2 regions of the Bacillus tequilensis genome follow, and region 2 is predicted to be linked to the other one. Evidence: predicted binding sites of a transcription regulator. Region 2 holds the regulator's gene; the other holds the start of a gene.
The links. Region 2 encodes NrdR, which represses ribonucleotide reductase genes. Its sites were predicted from a motif close to AACACNATATATNGTGTT; they were not measured.
Positions count from the first base shown of each region.

Region 1: the regulator NrdR is predicted to act here: its motif matches at 7,684-7,701, upstream of nrdI (class Ib ribonucleoside-diphosphate reductase assembly flavoprotein NrdI).

Region 1 covers NZ_CP048852.1:1,694,570-1,704,878, forward strand. Annotated here, with positions in the region: partial or broken gene G4P54_RS21555 (MBL fold metallo-hydrolase) at 1-411, opposite strand, end outside; gene aprX (serine protease AprX) at 523-1,851, opposite strand; partial or broken gene G4P54_RS21250 (hypothetical protein) at 2,082-2,313, shown strand; gene G4P54_RS08955 (poly-gamma-glutamate hydrolase family protein) at 2,564-3,271, shown strand; gene G4P54_RS08960 (OsmC family protein) at 3,345-3,797, shown strand; gene ebrB (multidrug efflux SMR transporter subunit EbrB) at 3,809-4,162, opposite strand; gene ebrA (multidrug efflux SMR transporter subunit EbrA) at 4,176-4,493, opposite strand; gene G4P54_RS08975 (inner spore coat protein YmaG) at 4,635-4,934, opposite strand; gene G4P54_RS08980 (YmaF family protein) at 5,025-5,438, shown strand; gene miaA (tRNA (adenosine(37)-N6)-dimethylallyltransferase MiaA) at 5,537-6,481, shown strand; gene hfq (RNA chaperone Hfq) at 6,521-6,742, shown strand; gene G4P54_RS08995 (YmzC family protein) at 6,916-7,188, shown strand; gene G4P54_RS09000 (hypothetical protein) at 7,270-7,500, shown strand; gene nrdI (class Ib ribonucleoside-diphosphate reductase assembly flavoprotein NrdI) at 7,744-8,136, shown strand; gene nrdE (class 1b ribonucleoside-diphosphate reductase subunit alpha) at 8,096-10,198, shown strand; gene nrdF (class 1b ribonucleoside-diphosphate reductase subunit beta) at 10,216-10,309, shown strand, end outside.
Region 2 covers NZ_CP048852.1:2,775,631-2,785,939, forward strand. Annotated here, with positions in the region: gene G4P54_RS14790 (HAD family hydrolase) at 1-760, shown strand, start outside; gene thrS (threonine--tRNA ligase) at 800-2,731, opposite strand; gene ytxC (putative sporulation protein YtxC) at 3,130-3,975, opposite strand; gene G4P54_RS14805 (TVP38/TMEM64 family protein) at 4,053-4,694, opposite strand; gene dnaI (primosomal protein DnaI) at 4,728-5,663, opposite strand; gene dnaB (replicative helicase loading/DNA remodeling protein DnaB) at 5,691-7,112, opposite strand; gene nrdR (transcriptional regulator NrdR) at 7,227-7,685, opposite strand; gene speD (adenosylmethionine decarboxylase) at 7,959-8,339, opposite strand; gene G4P54_RS14830 (glyceraldehyde-3-phosphate dehydrogenase) at 8,578-9,600, opposite strand; gene G4P54_RS14835 (winged helix-turn-helix transcriptional regulator) at 9,804-10,184, opposite strand.

The DNA.
Region 1 (10,309 bases), 1.1 Mb from region 2:
CTTTGCCGCCTATTCTTTGTCATCCTCATGAATATAGAATGGGTCTGAAGTACTTCATGCCCATTCAACCTGAGCATAGTAGTAATGCGGATGAGACAAAGCACTGGCTTGATACCGCTTGATTCGGTGCTTGGATTAATTGTCTTTTGGTCAAGATATGAAATGCCACTTCACGTTGAAACCCTGATGCCAGATCAAATGTGCTGTTTGCCTGATTGCAAACTCTGGTTCAGTTTTGCTGCTGTAAAGATGCTCTTCTTCTTTTTTGTGGAGGTTTTGAAGGCTTCCTTTTGCATATATTCAAGGGCTGTCAAAGATTGTCCAGCTGGGTGAATGAAACAGACATAAGTTAGGCGGATTTACAGTCTCCGCATGTTGTACATGGCATGTTTTGTAGATATAATTCGGCACTTTTCCCCACTTTCTTGATCTATTTTGATTATTTTATTTCATTATTATGTAAATTAAAAAACATAGAACCGGCAAGTCTCTGAGAGATTGCCGGTTCTATGATGATCCTGTCTATTGGCCGGGAATGGATTTTTCTGCGTTGACAGCGCCCGCTCCGTAAACGTTCGGATCTTCATTTTTCCATTTGTCCGCGCCGTTTTTCAAAAGCTCTTTCACTTCATCAGGTGTAAGGTCCGGGTTTTGTTGAAGGAGTAAAGCTGCGATTCCTGCACAAATTGGGGTTGCCATCGATGTTCCTGACATTGTGAAGTACTGAGATCCTACACGGCTTGACTTTTGAAGCTTATCGATATAAGAATTCGGAGAGCGTAGGGAAATAATATCAACACCGGGCGCTAAAATATCTGGCTTTTCTTTCCCGTATACTGTCGGCCCGCGGCTTGAGAAGGAAGCGACCGTATCATCATCGTCGCTTGGGGTATTGTTATCGTCAAGGGCACCTACCGTAATCACCTTTTCACTCACGCCTGGGCTGGCAATGGTCTGTGGATCAGGGCCTGAGTTTCCGGCAGCGACACAGACGACAATTCCTGCGTTCCACGCTTCTTCAACCGCTCTGACTAACGGGTCTTCCTGTTCATTATCATATCGAAGCGCATCGCCCCCGAGCGACATACTGATAATATCAATCGGTTCATTTGGGTTGTCCTCATTGTATTGAATACACCACTCTACACCTTCAATAATATCTGCCAGCGTTCCTGAACCTTGCTTGTTCAATACCTTCACGCCGATCAGATTGGCTTCCGGCGCAGGTCCGCGGTATTGGCCGGATGAGGACGCGCCGCTGCTTGCGATATCACCTGCACAGTGTGTGCCATGACCATTATCATCATAAGGCTCTGTTTTTTGATTAATCATATCCGCGAAGTCGATAATCCTGCCTTTTAAATCAGGATGCGGGTAGATTCCCGTATCGACAACAGCGACAGTCACGCCTTTTCCTGTCAGGGTGTGCCCGTTTCTGATGACTTTCTTCGCGTGGCTTGCTTCGGTTGCCGTGTCTAGAAGCGCTTTGACTTCGCGGTTTAAATAGACCTTGCGAATTTCGCTGCATGCAGAAAGAAGTGAATCTAACGCTGAAGGTGTCACCACCGCGCTGCAGCAATTGATTTTGTTAAAACGGTTTTTCAGCTTGCTGCGTTTTTCTTTTTGAAGCACCTCTGCAGCCATTTGAAGGCCGGTCTCGTGACAGCCTTCCTCAAATTCGATGATGACAGATATTTTTTTTCTGTTTCTCAATTTGGTTTCAAAAAACTGATGTAAGAAGCAAGGAGTCCATTTGAAGGGCTTGTAAAGCTGCAAGACGCTTTCCCGTAACGGCCAATCTAGCTTATGAGCATTTGCTCTTACCATTTGTACCATAGAGTACCCAAACATGCATTTTCCTCCTATTATAAGGTTCTCTGTATACTCTATGAACAGATGAAAGGTTTGGTAAGTTTGTTTGTCCTTTATAAGAGACGGACAAGAGTTGGTTTTTATGAATCTTTCGAATCAGATAAAAAAGGGTTCAGGGGGTTGTGGCAAGAATTTGGGGCATCGAAAGAAAACTTTTGTTCGAAGAGAGCAGCTGTATGACTTTCTTGCAGCGGTCTTTGGAAATCTAAATGCCAATCTGCATTATATATATGAAGAAAGACGGCACAATTTGTAAAAGAATGATGATTGTAAGACAGAAAAGCAAAACGCAAAACAAAGCTTTTTGTTTGTCGAAACAACAGATTAGAACGTTTTTTGTTAGACTCTATACTCTCCTGCGACTTTGTGAGAACAAATAAGCAAAACCTATCTTGCAGACCGATAAAAGGGCTTTCCGTCTTAGCATATCGGATAGCCTGATGAATGGGAAAACCTTCCTTAAACCTATTTACATGTAATTTCCAAGTGAGGTTATTACTACCTTTTCCTCTTTCCTCTCAATCTTTTTTCACTCCTATTTGAAATGGACCGCTATGAACCGTGACAATCAATTGATTTTTTGAAACCGGGAACTTTTTCACTGATGATATAGTGTATACAATGGTAAGATAAAACCTATTGACTAAACTTCATATAATGAACCGTGCTACTCTTATGAAAGGAGTTAAACATGAGAAGATTTTTACTAAATGTCATATTTGTCTTAACAATTGTCCTATTTCTAAAATATGTTCATTACTCATTAGAACCTGAACCATCTAATCAGCCAGATACATATCCTAATTTCAGCAGTTTGGCAGAGAATGAGAGCCCAGCTGATTATGATATTTCATATAATGAGAAAAAAGGAAGCAAAGTCTTAATTATGTCTCCGCATGGCGGAAGAATTGAAGGCGGAGTAAGCGAACTTGTGCGGTATTTTAATAATGAATACTCTACATACCTGTTTGAAGGTTTCAAGTCACAGGATAACCAAACCCTGCACATTACGAGCACCAACTTTGATGAGCCATTGGCTGAAAAGAAAATCAAGGAGCATCAATATGTTGTCGCTTTTCATGGATATAAAGGGGAGAACAAGAATACACTTGTTGGAGGCACCGACCGAAAGCGAGCAAAAATGATCGTACGAGCTCTTAAAAGAAGTGGATTTTCCGCTGAGTTAGCGTCGACCGGAAGCGGTCTTGCTGGTTTGAATGCCGAAAACATTAATAACCAAGGGGAAACGGGACTGAGTATCCAGCTTGAAATCAGCCGAGAGCAGAGAGAAGCATTTTTCGATGATTTTTATTATAAAAATAGGAAATACACAAAGAATAATGAATTTTATGCCTATGTCCGTGCAATCAAAAGTGTCCTTGAAAATGAGTATTCGTAACAAGCAGATCAGAAGACAAAATAAGAGAAGGTTAGTAGACTGAAAAAGGATCATAAAAGGAGGCAAAACAACGATGGCAGATCATCATTTTTATTTAAAAGCCAACTGGCCGGGTAACCGGAATGACGTCGGTACGATCGAAAGCGGGAACTTAATCACAACGATCTCCATTCCGAAAGAAATGGATGGCCCGGGAGAAGGGACCAACCCGGATGAAATGCTTCTCGGGGCGGCAGCGACCTGTTACATTATTACACTTGCTGCGATGATGGAAAGAAGCGGACTGGTAAAAGAAGATTTGCAGATAGAGTCAGAAGGCATTGTCGATGTCACAAAAGGAGTCTTTACATACAAAAAGATCATTCACCGTCCGTCTGTCGTGCTCAAACATGGCGCTTCACAAGAAGACGTCGCATTGGCGCACAAGCTTTGTGAAAAGGCGGAGTCGTCATGCATGATTTCCCGCGCCATTCAAGGAAATGTCGAGATGCAGCTTGAAGCCGCTGTAAAACGGGCTGGTGAATAAAAAACAGACGGTCACTCACAGGCCGTCTGTTTTTTATCTTTAGCAGGAGCTTTCGACTGATTTAACACGATCACGCCTGCAATGACAAGCGTGAGCCCGAACACTCCCTTTAAACTGATGGTTTCGCCAAAAAGCAAAAAACCGACTATGGCTGTAAGCGCCGTTCCAACACCCGACCATGTCGCATACGCGCTTGATAAGTCGATTGTTTTTAAAGAAAAGCTTAGAAAGGTAAAAGCCGAAAGAAATCCGGCAATGACTCCTACAATGGGCAAGCCTTGTGTAAACCCTTCTGAAAGCTTCAGCATTGTGCTTCCGAAAACCTCAGATACAATGGCAAGAGCCAGATAAAGCAATCCTTTCATCCTTATCACTCCTTTACTGCCAGTTAAGTAACACGACCCCTGATAGTAATAAAAGAATCCCGAAAAGCCCTTTGACATTCAGCTCTTCCTTGAACCATTTCACTCCGATCACTGCCGTCAGCACCGTGCCCGCGCCACTCCATGTCGCATAGGCGAGGCTGAGGGGGATATGGTTTAAGGTCAGCGACAGCATATAAAAGGCGAGGGAATAGCCAATCACGACCAAAGCGCTGGGCTTCCACTTTTTGAAGCCGTCAGATACTTTCAGCATGGCCGCCCCTATCGATTCCGAGCATATGGCAATCGTGAGGAATATGTAACCTATCAACATCGCAAATTCTCCTCACTTCTGCTGTATTTTTAGATGAGAAAAGACCTTCAGCTAGAAAAATATTAGTGTATGCCTATGTATGAGTCAAGAGATTCATTTTCAATACTTAAAAAAGACCCCTTTGTAAGAGGTCTTTTGCGCTTAATAGTAATAAGGATACGGGGCATACGGATAATAGGGGTATCCGCCATACAAATAAGGATTAAACAAAGCGCTTCCTACAAGCCCGCCTGCAAGGCCGCCGATAAAGGGTCCTCCAAAAAATCCGAATGGCCGGCCGAAACCAAATCCAAATGGTCTTCCAAACCCAAAGCCGAATCCAGGTCTTCCAAATCCGAATGGCCGGCCGAAACCAAATCCAGGTCTTCCAAATCCAAAGCCGAATCCAGGTCTTCCAAATATTCTTGTATCTTCAGCACTGAAATTCTCAAACTCGTTCATGTTTTCTTTCCTCCTGTAATAAAGTGTAGATGATGCAGTGTATTCAGCCTATCGGGATTTGATTGGGCGAATCGAGGAAAAAGAAAGGATGTGAACATATTGGGCCTGTATCAGTCTGATTGGTCAAAAGCACCGCCTCACGTACATGCTTACCATGTCAAAACGATGAGAGAACAGGGACATTACCACCTCATTGAGGGATTTACCCAGCCGGCAAACGGATCGAATACCGATCAGCATACACATTACTTTTCAGGGATTACGTCTTTTGAAAACGGCCATTTTCATCGGTATTACGGAGTCTCAGGGCCAGCGATTCCTTTAGCAGACGGCACACATTATCATGAAATCGAGGAGACAACGTATTTGGCCTATAACGAGCCGATTGAGATCCAATACGGAGGCGTTGTGTATCATCACGGAGATGGAGAGAGAAAAACGCACCGTCATGCTCTGAAAGGAAAGACGAGGGAAATTGTCGGCAATGAGCCGTTCGGCTGGTAGCTTGTGTTTACAGGGGCAAAAAAAGGGCAAAATGGATAGGTGGTTGTATAGGATGAATGCTATAATGGGGGGAGATTTATAAAAGAGAGTGATACATATTGAATAATACGAAGCAGCCCGTTGTCATTTTAGTCGGACCGACGGCAGTGGGGAAAACCAATTTAAGTATTCAGCTGGCCAAATCTTTAAACGCGGAAATTATCAGCGGAGATTCAATGCAGGTCTATAAAGGGATGGATATTGGAACAGCTAAAATCACCGAACGGGAGATGGAGGGAGTTCCCCATCATCTGATTGACATTTTAGACCCTCAGGATTCCTTTTCTACCGCCGATTATCAAAGCTTAGTCAGAAAAAAAATCAGCGAGATCGCAAAAAGAGGAAAGCTTCCGATGATTGTCGGCGGTACAGGTCTCTATATACAATCTGTGCTTTACGATTATACATTCACGGAAGAGGCGAACGATCCTGCATTTCGACAGCGCATGCAAACGGCTGCGGAGCGGGAAGGCGCTGACTTTCTGCATGCCAAACTTGCTGAGGCAGATCCCGAGGCAGCTGCGGCGATACATCCGAATAATACAAGAAGAGTCATTCGCGCGTTGGAAATTTTACATACGTCTGGAAAAACGATGTCCCAGCATTTGAAGGAGCAAAAACGAGAACTCCTCTACAATGCAGTGTTAATCGGGCTGACAATGGATAGAGATACGCTTTATGCAAGAATTAATCAGCGTGTTGATATGATGATGGAGGCTGGCCTTCTTCCTGAAGTGAAACACCTTTATGACAGGAACATAAGAGACTGTCAATCGATACAAGCGATAGGCTATAAAGAGCTGTATGCATATTTTGACGGTTTTGTGACACTTTCTGATGCCGTCGATCAGCTGAAGCAGAATTCAAGGCGTTATGCGAAACGCCAGCTGACGTGGTTTCGCAACAAGATGCAGGTCACATGGTTCGATATGACACCGCCCGTTGATATGGAGCTGAAAAAAAAGGAAATTTTCACACATATAGCAGGAAAACTCGAACTTTAATCGAAACTGTATGATATAGAGAATCAAGGAGGACGAAACATGAAACCGATTAATATTCAGGATCAGTTTTTGAATCAAATCCGGAAAGAAAATACGTATGTCACTGTTTTTTTGCTGAATGGCTTTCAGCTACGGGGCCAAGTGAAAGGCTTTGATAACTTTACCGTATTGCTGGAATCTGAAGGTAAGCAGCAGCTTATTTATAAACATGCGATCTCAACGTTTGCGCCGCAAAAAAACGTTCAGCTTGAACTCGAATAGATCAAAAAAGCCATGTCAAGGCATGGGGAGGCTGTCGGGGAATCTCGGCAGCCATTTTTAAAATGTTTTTCTGTAAGCTGACCATGCTGAGGCACGGTCTTTTTTTATGAGATCGACATATGTAGGGCTAAATCGAATATCATGTAAAAATCTGAATCTGGGAGTGACGTATCTTGTTTGACAGTGAAGCAGAACTGAGACGAATCAGAATTGCGCTTGTGTGGATAGCCGTATTTTTGCTGTTTGGGGCATGCGGGAACCATGATACCGTCATTGAAACGGACAGCGGCTATTCTGGCGATGAAACACCTCAGCCTACCTCGTTCCCGCTTGAACACAATCATTTTGGCGTTATGGAGGACGGCTATATCAAAATTTATGAGTATAATGAGTCCCGCAATGAGGTAAAGCTGAAGAAAGAATACTTGGATGATGAGCTTGAATAAAATTCACAAGCATCCGAATTTACAAAGCGGCTGCTACCCGCTAAACTAATTACAGACACAGATCAAACAGAGGGTGAAAAAATGAAGCATAAAGTGATCGTGAATCATTGGGAAGAAATTTGCGAAGATGATTCTTGCTATGAATATGGAACAAGCATCATTGTGAACGGAAAAGAATTAATCAGAGAAGCGTCAATTATCAGCGCCTTGAAGGCGGTTTTAGAAGAGATCGGTGCGGACGTTGAAATAGAAGAGACAGTAGAGAGCGAAACTTGCTGTGATCGCTTAAGAAAAAAAAATCTAGACTACTAAGCAGTTTTTTTTCATGTTATGATAAACATCGGCTTAAACACGATACCCCGAGTAGGACGAGAGATGATTCTCGTTCTGCTCTCTTTTTTGGGCCCTTATAAGGCTGCCCATTTGCCTAATTTGATCAAAATATGAATTTTTCATAAAAACAAATCTATATATTGTGTTTTTTCTAGAGGTTAGTATACTATATATAGTGTTAGTAATGAGAGATTCATATTTTCTGATAGGTCGTGATAAAACGTGGTACAAATCATATTTGATTCGAAAACAGGGAATGTTCAGCGGTTTGTGAATAAAATAGGCTTTCAGCAGATACGCAAGGTGGACGAGATTGACCATCTGGACACCCCGTTTGTTTTGGTCACCTACACGACAAACTTCGGCCAGGTACCGGCATCAACACAATCATTTCTCGAAAAATACGCCCATCTCTTATTAGGAGTCGCCGCGAGCGGCAATAAAGTGTGGGGCGATTACTATGCAAAAAGCGCCGATACCATTTCAAGACAATATCAGGTGCCGATCTTGCACAAATTTGAACTCAGCGGCACATCTAAAGACGTTGAATTGTTTACTCAGGAGGTAGAAAGAGTTGTCACAAAATCAAGTGCCAAAATGGATCCAGTTAAATAACGAAATCATGATCCAAAAAGATGGAAAATTCCAGTTTGATAAAGATAAAGAGGCTGTACATAGCTATTTTGTAGATTATATTAATCAAAATACAGTTTTCTTTCACGATTTAAAAGAGAAGCTGGATTATTTGATTAAAAACCAATACTACGAAGAGGAATTCTTAAGCCTTTATTCTTTTGAAGACATTAAAGAAGTGTTTAAGACAGCTTACGCTAAGAAGTTTCGTTTTCCTTCCTTCATGAGTGCGTTTAAATTTTATAATGACTATGCTTTGAAAACGAATGACAAGAAAAAAATCCTTGAGCGATATGAGGACCGGATCTCCATTGTTGCGCTGTTCTTTGCAAACGGGGACACGGAGAAAGCAAAAGAATATGTGGACTTGATGATCAATCAGGAATATCAGCCGAGTACACCGACATTTTTGAATGCCGGCAGAAAACGCCGCGGTGAACTTGTGAGCTGCTTCTTGCTCGAAGTAAATGATTCTTTAAACGACATCTCAAGAGCGATCGATATCTCCATGCAGCTTTCTAAGCTGGGCGGCGGGGTTTCTCTTAACCTGTCCAAGCTTCGTGCGAAAGGTGAAGCCATTAAAGATGTTGAAAATGCCACAAAAGGCGTTGTAGGCGTCATGAAGCTTCTTGATAACGCATTCCGTTATGCTGACCAAATGGGGCAAAGACAGGGATCCGGCGCGGCGTACTTAAACATTTTCCATCGCGATATCAATGATTTTCTTGATACGAAAAAGATTTCTGCTGATGAAGATGTGCGTGTCAAAACGCTTTCGATCGGTGTTGTCATTCCGGACAAGTTCGTTGAGCTTGCGCGTGAGGACAAAGCGGCGTACGTATTTTATCCCCACACGATTTATAAAGAGTACGGCCAGCACATGGATGAGATGGACATGAACGAAATGTATGACAAATTTGTCGACAATCCTCGGGTGAAAAAGGAAAAAATCAACCCGCGGAAACTGCTTGAAAAACTGGCGATGCTTCGTTCTGAATCAGGCTATCCGTACATCATGTTCCAAGATAACGTGAATAAAGTGCATGCGAATAACCATATTTCCAAGGTGAAATTTTCTAACCTTTGCTCTGAAGTGCTGCAGGCATCTCAGGTTTCTTCATACACAGACTACGATGAAGAAGATGAAATCGGTTTGGATATTTCCTGCAACCTAGGTTCGCTTAACATTCTCAACGTTATGGAGCACAAATCAATTGAAAAGACAGTTAAGCTTGCGACAGACTCTTTAACACACGTGTCTGAAACGACTGATATCCGCAATGCGCCTGCTGTAAGACGGGCAAACAAAGCGATGAAATCAATCGGTCTCGGCGCTATGAATCTTCACGGCTATCTTGCGCAAAACGGCATTGCGTATGAAAGTCCGGAAGCGCGTGACTTTGCAAACACGTTCTTTATGATGGTGAATTTCTACTCCATCCAGCGTTCTGCGGAAATCGCAAAAGAGAAGGGTGAAACGTTTGATCAATACGAAGGATCAACCTATGCGACAGGTGAATACTTCGACAAGTACGTTTCAACTGATTTCTCGCCCAAATACGAAAAAATCGCCAGCCTGTTCGAAGGCATGCATATCCCGACGAAAGAGGACTGGGAAAAGCTAAAAGCCTTTGTCGCTGAACATGGCATGTATCACAGCTATAGATTATGCATTGCGCCGACAGGCTCTATCTCATACGTTCAATCAAGCACGGCGTCTGTTATGCCGATTATGGAACGGATTGAAGAAAGAACATATGGCAACTCAAAAACGTACTACCCAATGCCTGGGCTTGCATCGAATAACTGGTTCTTCTATAAAGAAGCCTACGACATGGACATGTTCAAGGTTGTAGATATGATCGCGACTATCCAGCAGCACATTGATCAAGGAATCAGCTTCACATTGTTCTTAAAAGACACAATGACGACTCGTGATTTAAACCGAATCGATCTGTATGCGCATCACAGAGGAATTAAAACCATTTACTATGCAAGAACGAAAGATACTGGGCAAGACAGCTGCCTTTCTTGTGTTGTTTGATTAAAGGAGAGTTTATAGTGACAAAAATTTATGACGCAGCAAACTGGTCAAAGCATGAAGATGATTTTACCCAAATGTTCTATAACCAAAACGTGAAACAGTTCTGGCTTC
Region 2 (10,309 bases):
AGACGATACACTACTTTGGGACGAGAAAAGCGTCAGAACAACATTTGCAGAAACTTGTTTACAGGCAGAGAAAAAATATGGCCTTGACCCGCAGGCATTCGAGGCAGCTGTTCGTGAAGCGGCGAGAGAATTGTACATGTCATATGAGACGTATCCATATACAGTGATGATCGGCATAAACCCGTTTGAAGGACTGTGGTCTAATTTCTCAGAACCGATCAGTGAAGGATTTCAGAAGCTGAACAAAATTGTGCCGGAGTACAGAAGAGACGCATGGACCAACGGACTGAAAACGCTTGGCATCGATGATCCGGCATATGGCGAATACTTGGGAGAGTTTTTTGCGGCAGAACGCAGAAAACGCCCGTTTGTATATGATGAAACATTTGCTGTGCTCGATCAATTAAAAGGCAAGTATGAATTGCTGCTTTTGACAAACGGCGATCCGAGTCTGCAAAAGGAGAAGCTCGCCGGCGTGCCTGAGCTCGCCCCTTATTTCAATGAAATCGTCATCTCCGGCGCTTTCGGAAAAGGGAAACCCGATGTTTCCATTTTTGAACACTGCCTTAAGCTGATGAATATTGATAAAGACGATGCGATCATGGTCGGCGATAATTTGAATACAGATATTTTAGGCGCTTCAAGAGCCGGAATCAAAACCGTTTGGATCAACCGGACGGATAAGAAAAACGAAACCGATGTGACGCCTGATTACATCATCAGCAGCCTTCATGATTTGTTTCCTTTGTTAGAGAAATAAAAAAAGCATGATCTCTTTAATGAGATCATGCTTTTTATGTTATTTTTTCGCTTCGGCTACTGCCTTTTTCACAAACTCATCAAGTGAGATGGTTTCAGAATTCTGCTCTCCATACTTACGGACGTTTACCGCTCCGTTTTCTGCTTCTTGGTCACCGACCACAAGCATGTACGGGATTTTTTGCATTTGCGCTTCACGGATTTTGTAGCCGATTTTTTCATCGCGGCTGTCGACTTCAACACGCAATCCTTCACGCTGCAGGCGTTCCTGCACTTTTTTCGCATAGTCTAAATGCACAGCCGGAGAAACCGGGATGACTTGGAATTGAACCGGTGCAAGCCATGTTGGCAGCGCGCCTTTATGTTCTTCGATTAAGAAGGCAACAAAGCGTTCCATTGTTGATACGACACCTCTGTGAATGACAACCGGGCGGTGCTGTTTGCCGTCTTCGCCGATATAAGTCAGATCGAAACGTTCAGGCAATAAGAAGTCAAGCTGAACTGTAGACAAGGTTTCTTCCTTGCCGATGGCTGTTTTCACCTGAACATCAAGTTTAGGGCCGTAGAATGCCGCTTCACCTTCTGCTTCGTAGTAGTCATGGCCGATTTCGTCCATTGCTGCTTTCAGCATGGATTGCGCTTTGTTCCACATTTCATCGTCATCAAAATATTTCTCTGTGTCTTCAGGATCACGGTAAGACAGGCGGAATGTGTAATCACTTAAACCGAAGTCTTCATATACGTCCTGAATTAAACGGACCGTACGGATAAACTCATCCTTAATTTGATCCGGACGCACAAAGATGTGCGCATCGTTTAAGGTCATGCCGCGCACGCGCTGCAGGCCTGACAGCGCACCTGACATTTCATAGCGGTGCATCGTTCCCAGCTCCGCAATACGGATTGGAAGCTCGCGGTAGCTGTGAATGTCTTGTTTGTAAATCATCATATGGTGCGGGCAGTTCATCGGACGCAAAACAAGTGTTTCATTGTCCATTTCCATCGGAGGGAACATGCCTTCTTGATAATGCTCCCAGTGTCCAGATGTTTCATACAGCTCTTTGCTGCCAAGCACTGGTGTATACACGTGCTCATAGCCGAGGCTGATTTCTTTATCGACAATGTAGCGCTCGATGACACGGCGAATTGTCGCGCCTTTTGGCAGCCAAAGCGGCAGGCCTTGTCCGACTTTTTGAGAATTCGCAAACAGCTTTAATTCTTTACCGAGCTTTCTATGGTCACGCTCTTTCGCTTCTTCAAGCATGCGCAGATGCTCTTCAAGATCAGCTTTTTTGAAGAAAGCTGTGCCGTATACGCGCTGAAGCATTTGGTTTTTGCTGTCACCGCGCCAGTATGCACCTGCAAGGCTTAACAGCTTAAACTCTTTGATTTTTCCTGTTGAAGGAACATGCACACCGCGGCACAGGTCAAAGAATTCGCCTTGCTCATAAATCGAAACGGTTTCTCCTTCAGGTATCGCATCCAATAGCTCCAGCTTCAAGTCGTCGCCGATTTCGGCAAAACGGGCTTTCGCTTCTTCACGGCTGACTTCTTTCCGGACGATCGGAAGGTTCGCATTGACGATTTTTTTCATTTCTTTCTCGATCTTCGGCAGATCCTCAGGCGTAATCGCTTCTTCCATTTCTACATCGTAGTAAAAACCGTTTTCGATGACCGGACCGACACCGAATTTGACATCTTTGTAGATGCGTTTAATCGCTTGAGCCAGCAAGTGAGCCGTACTGTGGCGCATAATCTGAAGACCTTCTTCGGAGCCTTCTGTAATGATTTCCACTGTACCGTCTTCATTGATCGGCGTTTTCAGATCGATTTCTTTTCCGTTCAGTTTTCCGGCTAATGATTTCTTCTTTAATCCCGGACTGATGGATGCCGCGATATCTTCTGTTGTTGTTCCTTTCGCAAACTCCTTGACTGCTCCATCAGGGAATGTGATTTTCACCATATCTGACATCTATGTCACTCCTTTTTTCACATATAAAAACCCCGCCCCCTATGAAAGGGACGAGGTTGAATAAACGGAATCGTGGTTCCACCCTTTTTTCCGCAAAGCCAATACTCCGGCATCTGCGGCTCTAAGCTCTGTAACGGGAGTTCCCGTCAGCCATTACTGCTCCTTATCAAAGGGGTTCACAGCTGAAGTTCAAAGGCGGTAAAGCGAATGGTCCTTAGCTAGGAAGCTTGCAGCCGTGGCTTCCCTCTCTTTGAGCCGGTATCATTCCTTCGTGTCCTTATCAATACGTGTGTCTTTCTTAATCTCCTATGTATTATAAATTGTTCAATCTAAAAAATCAACACGCTCGCATTTCCTTTTTTCAAACCGACAGCCTTACATATGGAGGCTGCCGGCCTTTATCCTTCCGAGTGCTTTACCTGTATTTCCGCGTCTGAAAAAGCGTGCAGCGGAAGCAGTTCCATTCGCTCTTGAAATACGTTTTGAATGGTTCTTGCCATCATATGCTCCGGCTGGTCGGTATAAAGCACCACTTGATCAGGCGCGATGGAAATGAGCGGCGCCAGCAAATGAGAATCAATGTACATAGGATGATCCCGGAGAAACCGCCTGTCTATGTATTTCATCTTTTCCCGTTCCGGCACATAGCGCAGCTCCCATAACGTAAATGAACCATCATGGACAATATGAACCTTTTTGATTCGCGGCTGTTTGGCTGTTACATAGTCTCTGAGCGTTTGGATAAAGTTTTGATATTCCTGTTCCATCTTATATTCATCTACCGCCGCTTCCGTAATGTCTCTCAGCTGCTTGTAGTATTGTCCAAGCCGGAAGGTCTGAAAGGAGCGAATGGAAAAAACCCCTTCCTCTAAACAGATCGTTTTGAGTTCATCCAAAATAGATTGTTTCCGTGAAAGCTTCAGCGGCTCAAACGGAAGATCTTCCGCTTCTCCTTCAATAATACTATGTGCGAGCTGAAGGATTTGCTGCTGTTCATCATGATCGGTAAAGCAGTATGTTCTCTCAATCAACGACAGCATATACTCGTCTTCTTTGCATTCTAAAAAAAATTTGACCAGAATCGGCTCCATAAAACGCTGAATAGAGAGAGCCGGCTTCGCTTTTTTAATCCCGATTTTTCGTATGCCTTCACAGACAATGATATTGTCCCGATCGTCCGAATGCTGAATCAGATGTAAAAAAGCGGTTGCATCATGGTCGTCTTCAAAGATTATTTCAAGCATGTTTGTCCCCCCTTACGGCATCTGTTACAAGTATATGGGGGATGTTTTTAAAATAGACGTAAAGGTCATTGGCAAATCTAATTTGATTCCTGGAACAAGTTTCGCATTCTCTTTCTGAAGATAATCGGCAGCGAGATAAACACGATATACAAAGCGAGGACCAAAAAGAAAGCGGGCAGATTGCCAGCCAAAAAGCTCGCACCCAGAACATTAAGCGCAATGGTTCCAGGGATGATTCCCGCTGCCGTCGCCGCAAAATACGGCAGCGCTTTGACATTGGAAAGGCCTGCCGCATAGCTGACGAAATCAAAATTGATCGGCAGGATTCTTAAAAGAAAGATATAAAAAAATCCGTTATCCTCCATCTGCTTCTGAATGGCTTCCAGCTTTTCATAATGGCCGTTCTTTTTCGCCGCAAACAAACCTGCCGCAAAAAATGATACAGCAGAAGCGCACATCGAACCGAATAACGTGTAAAGTGTGCCGAAAAGCGGGCCAAACGCAAGTCCGCCCGCTATAGAAATAACAGACACCGGAAATAACACAAGAGGCCTGACAATGGATATCCCGATAAATATCAGCGGTGCAAAGACCCCAAATGACAAGACCCACACCCTGACCTCTTTCGGCGATACATTCAAATACCTTTTATTCCCCCAAAAGAGTAAACCTGCAACGGCCAGCACTGCCAGCCATTTAAGAGCGGTTTTTCGTTTCATACCCTCAGTTCCTTCCCCTTTGAACCGCAGCGATTACGAATGGCGGCGGTTTTCTCCGTCAAGGCGGATCGGAGCAGCCAAATATAATATCCGCTCCATTAATCTTGCCGCTTTTACTTCTTCCTTTTCTCCCCTTTGCGAATACGTAAAATGATGCTTCAGCTCGTCAGGTGAGAAATTAGAAGAAAAGAACGTCGGCAGCTGCTGGGACATTCTGTGCTGAAGCACCGTCCCGATGACTTCATCCCTTACCCAGCTCGTCATTGATTCCGCTCCGATGTCATCAAGCATCAATACAGGTGTTGTTTTGACCATATTGAGCTTCTCTTCCAATGAATGGTCTTGCAGGGAGTTCTTAAGCTCTCTCACAAATTCGGGCACATAGACGATCATGGAGGAATACTCTTTTTCCGCCAGCTCATTGGCAATCGCAGCGAGCATAAACGTTTTTCCTACCCCGAACTTCCCGTATAAATAAAGACCTTTCCCTTTTCCCGTCTCATTATAGCTTTTCAGAAAATCTGTAACATGCTGGAACATCGCGAGCCTGCTCGGGTCACTGATATCAACCTGCTGAAATGTCGCTCCGAGAAGGTCCTTTTGGATATACATGCTTTTCATAAGAGATTTTTGCTTTTTCTGCTGGTCGAGCTTCCGTTTGACCGGACATTCAAAATACTCAATATCAATAGCGCGGCCATTGACAACAAGCTTAGGATGATAGCCCTCGAGCAGATTGTTGCAATTTTCATCTTCCGAACAATAGGAGCAATTCTTGCTTTGCCCGATATATTCATAAAGCTTATTTAAGCTCTTTTCGATCATTTTTTGGTCAATGATTTCTTCGTTTTCCTTCAAAAACACCTGAACATCTTGATCGTTCATGACTTTTTCTTTCATTTGTTCAAGACGTTTTTGGAAATCCGGTCTGCCAGTTACGCCCTGCAGGGAACGGCCGATTGGTTCCATTTATTCCTTCACCCCGCATCTCTGTCTTTAATAGGCAGAGTATTTTTTCAGTTTTTGCATCTCTTCCATCATCTTTTTCTTCTGTTCTTCCAAATCCTGCGGCTGCAGCTTCTGCTGTCCGGATTCTGAATCGGACGCTTTCTCCTTTTCTTTCATCCAGTCAGGAAGCTTTTCTTCCCGAATCACTTTTTGATTTCGTTTCGAAGGCTGATTTGCTTTTCCTTCCGCCCATTCAAGGTATTGGCGGTTTTCTTCTATCGCGAGCTTCATCGCTTCTCTGACCGTTTTTACCTTTTTGCGCGCCCAATGTGAGGCAATTTTTTGGATATAGTTTTTCGACAGCTTCATGTCGGTTTTCAGCATGACGTAATAAATTAACACATTTGTCACGCCTGGCTCGAGCTTCTGTTCAAACATAATTTCTTCTATGATTTTCAAATCAGCTTTTGATGGCTCTGTTCCGTCGGCAATGTCCTGCAAAAGCTTCTTCGGAGAAATCGCCTCCAGCAATGCGATCAGCTTTCCGTCCAGAGAATCCTCTTCCGCCGGTTTTTCGCCTTCACGCAGGTGCACCGGCTGTGTTTTTTCCACTAAGTCAGGCAGCTGTCCGTTTCGTTCGATTTGGTACCAGTCGCTTGCCGCTTTTCTTAAAGCCTCCGTCGTAATGACGTCACGCTCATCAATTGCGCTCATCACGACACTTTGCATCTGCAAGGGGTCTATTCCATACAAATAAGAAAGCTTTTTGATCGTGTCGCGCACCTGCTGGGTCATCGCTTTTCTCGGAATCATCGTCTCAGAAAGTCCCGCTAAAAACAAATCAAAATCAAACACTTCCTCCGTTATGGTGTAAGAAGGAGCTTGTCCGACAGAAGTGTATTCTGTGCCTTGCGCAAGCCTCACCGTTTCTGCCATATCAGATGTGAGATTCCATTCACTCGGCTGCAGCGATTCAAACGCATGATTAAACGGCCGCGTAATGTCCTTCGCATCTTCGGAAATGGCCGGGTGCGTGAAAAATTGTTTTAATTGCTGATATTTTGTTTTTCCAACCCTATTGTACAGGAAAACATTCAGCATTCCGTCTTCAAAAAATTCATTTGGCCTGAGCGGCGGAAGGAGTTCATATATAAAGAGGCGCTCCTGCCGCTCGGATTCTTTCATATATACTTTCAGCAATCCGATGCCCTCGAGCTTTCCTTGTTCCTGATGGATCGTCTTTAAGTTGGACTGTGTCATCCCCATCAGCTGCCGATGTGTGGACTCTCCGCCCCACAGACGGTTTTGTTCAAGCTCTCCCCACAATGTCATATAAAGAGAGAATGCAACAGGGCCGATTAAGGGCTGATACAGTTGTGTGATAATTTGTCTGTCTATATCCTGCAGCATCGATCTGCTTTTGACCACATACGGATCTACAGGCAGTACATCTTTCCAATAGTCAGCCATACATTCTCAAACCTTCCGAATTTGTTTCTATCTTTCATTTTACACCGTTTCTTCTATCTATCAAATGCCAATTTTGCACATGAGAAAAGAGCTAGAAGAATCCTCTTAGCTCTTTTATCGTTCTTTCTTTATTAAGTCTTTTAACTCGTCGATAAAGACGTTTATATCTTTAAACTGCCGATAGACGGACGCGAACCGCACATATGCGACCTCATCAATCTTAGCCAGCCGGTCCATGACCATTTCTCCAACGAGCTCGCTTTTTACCTCGGAGCAGCCTTGATTGCGAAGTTCTTTTTCAATATCAAAACACATGTCTTCAAGCGTTTTGAGTGAAACAGGTCTTTTTTCGCATGCTTTTATGAGGCCGCGCAGCATTTTTTCTCTGCTGAATTCCTCACGTACTCCTTCCTTTTTCACGACGATGAGCGGGGTTTCCTCCACTTTTTCAAAGGTCGTAAACCGGTAGTGGCAGGATTCGCACTCGCGTCTTCGGCGAATCGATTTTCCGTCATCCACAGGCCGTGAATCAAGGACTCGCGTTCCGTTATGCTGGCATGAAGGACATTTCAATAAAATCAGCTCCCAACTATTTCGTTCCCTGCAATGTATGTTCGGCAGCCTCCGCCTTTTCAAAATAAATGTGACAGCCATCTGTCGGGAGAGCCGTTGTGTAAGGCTGTGGTTACAGCATCAGGTGGTTTATGAGAATCTCTTTCTTATTTTACAAAAAAAATGAAAAAAGAAAAAGCTGGCCGCCCTTGTTTCTTTATAAAAATAAAAGGAGCATAAGCTAAAAAGCGCATAACGGCTTTCTAGCTTCAGCTCCCTTTGTGTTCGTGTTTACTATAGTACTTTCGCTTGCGCCTGTTTAATTTGCACAGGCCCCATTCCTCTTGGTATTTCAATGTTTTCTCTTGTATCAGCATGTAATGCCTCTGCGATGTAGTCAGCAGCGACATTAGGATCTAAGTCTCCACAAGTATAAACATCAATGCTCGCATATCCGTGCTCAGGAAAACTGTGAATTGTTAAGTGTGATTCAGAAATAATCACAACTCCGCTTACGCCTTGCGGTGCAAATTTGTGAAATGCAACCTCGCGCACCTCAGCACCTGATTTTAGAGCAGCATTTACAAACGTTTTTTCAATAAAATCCATGTCATTCAGCTTATCAAAATCGCATCCCCATAGCTCGGAGATAACGTGACGCCCCATTGTTTCCATAGTCATGGACCCCCCTTAACAAGAATTAAAAAGTGAAATTCCAACAACTGGGTCGGCCATTTACCACGGGGGAAAGTTAGTCCGGAGAGGTCCTAACCCTTTAAGTAATTCCGAAACAGTCTCAAGCAAGAAGTTCACGAAAAATAGTATACTGTGTTTAAGTCTAATTTGCAAGGTGCGTTTTTTCAGAAATAGGCTGTTAAGGGATTTTTCTTCAAAGTGCGTCCATGACCTTATTTTATACAGCAGACGGATGTTTCATTCTTGCCGCTACATGGCGAATCAAATCAACAACTCTGCACGAGTAGCCCCATTCGTTGTCATACCATGCGAGCACCTTTACTTTTTTGTCTTCCATTACCATTGTCGTAAGCCCGTCAATGACCGCTGAATGCGGGTTCGTATTGTAGTCAGTTGAAACGAGGGGCTCATCTGAATAATCAAGAATGCCGTACATCGACGTTTTGGCAGCCCGTTTAAATGCCTCGTTGACTTCTTCAGCCGTTACATCTGTCTTCAAATCGACAACGAGATCAACCAATGAGACGTTCGGAACAGGGACACGCAAGGCGAGGCCGTGAAGCTTTCCTTTCAGATGCGGCAGCACGAGCGAGAGCGCCTTTGCCGCTCCTGTTGTCGTCGGAATAATCGATTCACCGCATGCCCGTGCCCGGCGCAAGTCTTTGTGAGGGTTATCAATATTTTTCTGGTCATTCGTATACGCATGGACTGTGGTCATTAGCCCGCTCTCAATGCCAAATTCTTCATCCAGCACTTTGACAACAGGCGCAAGGCAATTAGTCGTACACGACGCATTTGAAATAATGGCATGGCGTTCAGCGTCGAATTGATCCTCGTTTACTCCCATCACAATGGTAACGTCTTCATTTTTCCCCGGGGCAGTCAGAATGACTTTTTTCGCACCTGCTTCTATATGGCCCATCGCTTTATCTTTTGAATTAAATTTCCCTGTTGCTTCAACAACAATGTCAATATCAAATTCCCGCCATGGGAGCTGTTTTGGATCACGGCTGTTTAATAAAAGCACTTTCTTTCCGTTCACGATCAGGCTGTCTTCACCAGCCACAACCTCTTTGTCGTACCTGCCGTGAATTGTGTCATACTTTATTAAATGAGCCAGCGTTTCTGCGGAATAGCTGGCGTTAATAGCCACTACTTGAATTTGTTCGTCTAACATTGCTTTTCTAAAAACCATTCTTCCGATTCTTCCAAACCCGTTTATCGCTACTTTTACCTTCATGTTGGACACCCCTTATCAATTATGTCATTCTAATTTGTTGTAATCTGAAATTAGTATAACACATTAAAACAAATTCGCCAGTACATATTGATAAAAACAACGATTACAATGCTAATTTATGATGCATGATATGTTTTCTAGCACACAAAATCAGGCGTAAGAACCAAAAAGCAGCCAGCGCTCCGCACTGACTGCCCCCATGTTTATGACTCCTGTTTTAACTTATCATTGAGCACACTTTCTTCAAGAACAGAAAATGTATCCCCGTACACTCTGTTAATATGATTCGCTCCCCAATCACACAGCATATCTAAAATCCCTTCTAAGCTGCGGCCGTATTCGCTGAGCTCGTATTCCACTTTGGGAGGAACTTGATTGTACACGATCCGGTTAATGACACCGTCCGCTTCCAGCTCACGAAGCTGCTGCGTCAGCATTTTTTGCGTAATGTTGGGCATCAAGCGTTTTAATTCACTCGTGCGTTTTTTTCCGTGCGTCAGATGGCATAAAATGACGCATTTCCATTTTCCGCCGATCACTTCCAGAGTCGCTTCAACAGAAATGTTATATTTTTTCTTCTCCATTACAGTTCATTCTCCTTACAGGCACTAAAAAGTGACTATAGCACTTAAAAGTACGTACTTTTCTTTCTTGATGATATCTTTCATAATCACATTTGCCGGCTGATTTGAATCTGCTCTTTATTTAT